Linked DNA regions of Latilactobacillus sakei subsp. sakei DSM 20017 = JCM 1157. The main gene of each other region encodes a partner of the protein of the gene in region 2 in a complex. Links are inferred from orthologs where the notes say so. Each region holds a gene or a part of one and is shown on either strand. Other genes may lie near its edges.

Evidence for each region.
Region 1: rny (region 2) and pfkA share a complex: the UniProt entries of both Bacillus subtilis proteins name them as parts of the possible RNA degradosome complex. The link is inferred for Latilactobacillus sakei subsp. sakei DSM 20017 = JCM 1157 from one-to-one orthologs.

Annotation. Positions count from the first base shown.
Region 1 is NZ_AP017929.1:1,401,222-1,404,396, reverse strand. What follows is about bases 303-3,175. They hold pfkA (6-phosphofructokinase), read right to left. Parts: upstream 2,283-3,175; coding sequence 1,323-2,282; downstream 303-1,322. Other genes in these bases: dnaE (DNA polymerase III subunit alpha), read right to left, coding at 2,415-3,175; pyk (pyruvate kinase), read right to left, coding at 303-1,240. Outside these bases: more of pyk, read right to left, coding at 1-302. UniProt on the Bacillus subtilis protein: Catalyzes the phosphorylation of D-fructose 6-phosphate to fructose 1,6-bisphosphate by ATP, the first committing step of glycolysis.
Region 2 is NZ_AP017929.1:1,913,607-1,916,440, forward strand. It holds rny (ribonuclease Y), read right to left. Parts: upstream 2,284-2,834; coding sequence 718-2,283; downstream 1-717. Other genes in the region: LEUCM_RS09635 (glycosyltransferase family 4 protein), read right to left, coding at 1-562; recA (recombinase RecA), read right to left, coding at 2,670-2,834. UniProt on the Bacillus subtilis protein: Endoribonuclease that initiates mRNA decay. Initiates the decay of all SAM-dependent riboswitches, such as yitJ riboswitch. Involved in processing of the gapA operon mRNA, it cleaves between cggR and gapA.

The DNA.
Region 1 (3,175 bases), 510 kb from region 2 along the record:
TAACTGTTAAACCACGACGTGTACGTTCGTCGAATGTAACGGCTAAGATGTCAGCTTGTGGACGGTATTTAGAAATCATACGTGCTGTAGAACCTGATTCTGTAGCAGCAACGATTGTCTTGATACCTAAGTTACGTGCAGTATGTGCAACAGCTTGGCCAATTGATTCTGTCAAGTTAGTCTTGCTGTATGCTTTCAATGCATATGCATCGCGGTCTGTTAATGATTTTTCTGTTCTTTCATCAATGCGGGCCATTGTTGCAACAGCTTCTACTGGGTAGTCACCGTTAGCACTTTCACCTGAAAGCATTGTTGCGTCAGTACCATCAATAACAGCGTTAGCAACGTCATTAACTTCAGCACGTGTAGGACGTGGGTTTTCTTGCATTGAGTCCAACATTTGTGTAGCTGTGATAACTGGTTTGCCAATAGCGTTACATTTCTTGATCAAGTTCTTTTGTACGAAAGGAACGTTTTCAAATGGAATTTCAACACCCATGTCACCACGAGCAATCATTAAACCGTCTGAAACTTTCATGATATCGTCAATGTTGTCGATACCTTCTTGTGATTCAATCTTAGGGAAGATTTGAACATGTTCCATGTGTTTTTCTTCTAATAATTCACGGATATCTAAAACGTCTTGAGGTTTACGAACAAAACTTGCAGCGATAAAGTTGATATCGTTATCTAAACCAAAACGGATGTCACTAGCATCTTTTTCTGTGATACCAGGTAAGTTGATTGAAACACCAGGTGCGTTAACACCTTTACGTGAGCCAACCATACCATCGTTTTGAACTTCAGTAACAAGTTCTTTGTTTGCTTCGTCTTTTTCAATAATCTTAAGATCCACTAAACCATCATCGATTAAAACGTGGCCACCAACGTGAGTATCGTCGTATAGACCTGGGTAAGTAACGGCAATTTTTTCAGGTGTTCCTTCAAGAGTATCGTCCATTGAAATACGTACCACTTCACCAGTGTGTAATTCAAATTTCTTACCTTGTTGAACAGTTGTCCGGATTTCAGCACCCTTAGTATCTAACATGATACCAACAGTTTTGCCTGTAGCTTTTTCAGCTTCGCGAACCATATTCATACGGCTTAAATGTTCTTCATGATCACCATGAGAGAAGTTAAAGCGGAATACGTTAGCACCTGCTTCAATTAATTTTGTGATGATTTCAACACTGTTACTTGCGGGTCCAAGTGTACTTACGATTTTGGTTTTCTTCATAAGTGGAATCTCTCCTTTTATGTCTGTTTTTTTAAAAGACTTTACAGTCATTTTAACGAATTTTGGGTAGAACTATAAAATACTAGTAAGCTAAATCTTCATTTAAATCATAAAGATCTAACATTGCGTGATGCTTGTGATTGAATAAGTCTAACATATCATGTGCGATAATTTCATTCTTTTCAATCCCAAGTGCAACCCCGCCTTTACCTTCAAGCAATAATTCAACTGCTTTTGAGCCTAAGCGGCTAGCTAATACACGATCACTAGCTGTTGGTGAACCACCACGAACAACGTGTCCTAAAACAGTTGAACGTAAGTGGAAATCGCCGTATTCAGAAAGTTTTTCTGAGAATTCATCGGCATGCATAACGCCTTCAGCCAAAACAATAATAGCATGTTTTTGGCCATGTTCGCGTGAAGCACGTAACTTTTCAGCAACGGCCTTAACGTCGAAATCACGTTCTGGAATAATAATATCTTGTGCGCCACCGGCTACACCAGCCCATAAAGCGATGTCGCCAGCGCCGCGGCCCATTACTTCCACAACGAAAGTTCTTTCATGACTTGCAGCCGTATCGCGAATACGGTCAATTGATTCAAGAACTGTGTTAACAGCTGTATCAAAGCCAATTGTTTGATCTGTAAATGGAATATCGTTATCAATTGTTCCTGGAAGACCAATTGCGTTATAACCATGTTCAGTCAAACGAAGAGCACCGTGATAAGAACCGTCACCACCGATAACAACTAAAGCTTCGATACCGAACTTGTTGAGTTGTTCAATACCCTTCAATTGTCCTTCGACTTGTGCAAATTCTGGATAACGTGCTGAGTATAAGAATGTACCACCACGTTGAATCTTGTCTCCAACCGTAATTGGATCCATCTTGAAGATATCACCAGCAACTAAGCCAGCGTAACCATAATTGATACCATAGACTTCAAGGCCTTCATGCATTGCTTTTCTTGCAACGGCACGGACGGCAGCGTTCATACCAGGTGCATCCCCACCACTTGTCAAAATACCTATGCGTTTCATCTTTTCACCCCAGGCAAATATTTTACTTAAAAAACCGATTTGGTCTTTCAAAGTCACTAATATATTATCACTTTTCTGAAAAGAAGTCTTGTCTTTTCAGAAGTTTTTAACAAACTTATTTTCAAAACTAAACTAACTAAAGCCCTTTAAAATAACGTTTGTAGGCCCCAGTAAGGTTGTAAGCGCCGTCGTTAATTTTTCATCGTTCGCAATCCAATAGCGTTCGTTCAAAAGAATTGACTTCTTCGTTGCTGAATTATAGAGAATTACCGGGATTGGCCCTCGACTTTTTTCGAGTAGTTGGTACATTTTTTGTTGCTGTTCACGCGTTAAATCCGCAGATAGTCGTAAATAAAGCGTGGCCTTAGGCAACCCTTTTTGCGCTTGTTCCGCTAACATAATCTGATTACCGATAAGTTGCAACTCTTGGCGTTGTTCCGTCTTTCCTGTGACTAAAATCACTTGTTCTTTGGCCAGCCAATCTGCTACTTGCCGATAAACCGATGCAAACAGCGTGACACTAATCTCGCCGGTGGCATCTTGTCCCGTCACAAAAGCCATTTGCTCGCCTTTTTTCGTTCGAATCACCTTAATTCGGCGGACAAATAAGACTAGTCGGACATTTTGATTGGGTGCTAAGTCACTAACTTCCGGCACGTGATAGTACCGACGGACACGTTCATACTTTTCTACCGGATGCCCTGAAAGATAAGCCCCCAGGTACTCCGCTTCTTTATCCAAGCGCTCCGTTAACGTCAAATTAGGCACCGTTTTTTCTTTGGGTGCTAGAATTTCGAATAACGACATATTATCGCCAGCTAACTTAACACTATCCAATAAATCATCGAGATTCATCAAAAGTGCGTTGCGGTTGGGATTAAATTGATCAAAGG
Region 2 (2,834 bases):
CACTCACATTGGTAATCGATAGGAAGAAATAGGCAATTACACCCATCGTGAATAGCGCGATGATTGAGACCCCGGTCGCTAAACCGTCTAAGCCATCAATTAAGTTCACCGCATTGGTAATCGCTAAGATCCAAAAAATTGTAATTGGAAAACTTAACCATCCTAATTTGAAAGTCCCAACAAGCGGAATTGTTAGGATATTCATCCGCACACCCGCTAAGAAGTAAATCACTAAGGCAGCGATTAAAATCCCTAACATTTTTTCTTTAGGGCTTAATTCTTTGATATCATCAATCATCCCGGTGATGATGATAATACATTCTGCTAAAAAGATGCTAAATAGTTCGTGCGTCGGAAACTGTCCGCGCAATAGAATAAAAGTGCCTACATTAAAGGCAATAAAAATCGCCAAACCACCCATTGAGGGCATTGCTTTCTTATTCACTCGGCGAGCATTGGGTTTATCAACCGCGCCTAAGACAAAAGCTAAGCGTCTAACGAGCGGTGTAATTGCGGCCGAAACGAGCATGGTCGCAAACAACCCAACGATGATTCTAAACATGGGCATCATTTGATTCGCCTACTTTCTCTAACATTCACTTTATTATACAAATCCCAGCTCATAAACACAACTAGGACTTGATTTCTTAATGAAATTCAAAAAAAGAGGGTGCGACAAATTTAATTGCCCACCCCCAAGAATATACTCACTAAAAATTACTTAGCATATTCAACTGTTCTTGTTTCTCGGATAACTGTGACCTTAATGTGCCCAGGATATTCGAGTTGATCTTCAATCTGGTTTTTAACATCACGTGCTAAGACAGTTGCTTGATCATCTGTGACTTGTTCTGGTTTAACAATCACGCGGACTTCTCGGCCGGCTTGGATTGCAAAACTATGATCAACACCTTTGAAACTATTCGTAATACTTTCAAGTTTCTCAAGACGATGAATATAGTTTTCAAGTGATTCAGAACGCGCCCCTGGACGAGCAGCTGAAATTGCATCAGATGCAGCTACTAAGACTGAAATGATTGATGTTGCTTCAATATCGCCATGATGTGAGCCAATTGCGTTAATGACCGTTGCCGGTTCCTTATAACGCGTTGCAAGTTCAACACCAATTTCAACGTGTGAGCCATCAACTTCATGATCCAGTGCTTTACCGATATCATGTAATAAGCCAGCACGTTTGGCGAGTGTGACATCTTCGCCTAATTCAGCAGCTAAAATCCCCGTTAATTTAGCAACCTCAATTGAGTGATTCAAGACGTTTTGACCATAACTTGTTCTGAAGTGTAAACGACCTAGAATCTTAATGAGGTCTGGATGCATGGTATGAATCCAGACATCAAAAATGGCTTGTTCACCGATTTGGCGAATTTGTTCATCCATTTCCTTACGTGATTTATCGACCATTTCTTCAATGCGAGCCGGATGAATCCGACCATCTTGAATTAACTTCTCTAAGGTCATCCGTGCGATTTCACGTCTAATTGGATCGAAACCACTTAGAACAACTGCTTCTGGTGTATCATCGATGATTAAGTCGATCCCAGTTAACGTTTCAAGTGTTCGAATATTCCGACCTTCGCGACCGATAATTCGGCCCTTCATATCGTCATTAGGAAGCGTCACAACAGTCACTGTTGTTTCGGCAACCATATCTGCTGCACTACGTTGAATTGCTTCAGCAACTAATGTTTTAGCTGTCCGATCAGCATGTTCCTTAGCAGATTCTTCGCTTTCCTTAATTAAAACAGCACGTTCGTGATCCAAGTTCCGTTTTGTTTCGTCCAAAATGATCTTTTGCGCATCATCATGAGAAAGTTCAGCAATCTCTTGTAACTTCGTCCGTTGTTGTTCAACTAACGTTTCGACTTCTGCTTGCTTTTCCTTTAATTGTTGCGCTTGCTCAGCCAAACGACTTTCGTGTTCTTCCAGTGTCCGTTCTTTTTTATCGAGCGTCGCATCTTTCCGATCCATCGTTTCTTCACGCTGTATTAAGCGATTCTCTTGTTTTTGAACTTCACCACGTCGATCCTTCAATTCATTTTCAATTTCAGAGCGATATTGATGATTTTCATCCTTTGCTTCCAAAAGAATTTCTTTTTTACGCGTTGCCGCTTCTTTTTCAGCTAATTCGATTATTCCCTTAGCAGTCTTATTTGCACCATCAATTTCACGTTCGTGGGCCTTCTTTTGCAAAATTGCACCAACGGCAAAACCGACGATTAACATGATGACTGCGGTAAGGATTAATAGCAAATCTAAGTTCATTTTTTCACCTCCGCATCATCAAAAATTTTAAATTGCAATCACATTGCAAATTTTTAAAGATGTTATTATGTTTAATTTTTCAACACATAGTTATTTTATAGTTTAGTAAACCGCCTGTCAACTTAAAGTATCAGCATTGCAACCGTTTACCGGAGCGATTGCTATCCGTTTATTCGGTTAATCCGTCTCTTCTTGCATTAAGTTCTTAGATATAATTAATCACCCTACTGTTGAATCGCGAATATGGGCTGGCTTCTCAGCAATCCCATTCGGTAGTAGACCCTATAAGTCTTGATTTGTCAGGCATTGGTCTTGATTATTCGGATATACCTAAAACAGGAGCCAGTACAAAACTAAGTTTTGGCCTGGCTCCTGTTGGTCATGCTTTATTCTTCTGTTGAATCATCTGGTAAAATATTTATTTGTTCATCTTCAGTTGTTGGGAGATCTTCTTCAGGTACATCTGAAATACCATAAGCTGCTCTGACCTTCAAACGAACTTCATCTTCGACATCTTCGTGATCAGCCAAATAGTTCTTAGCATTTTCTCG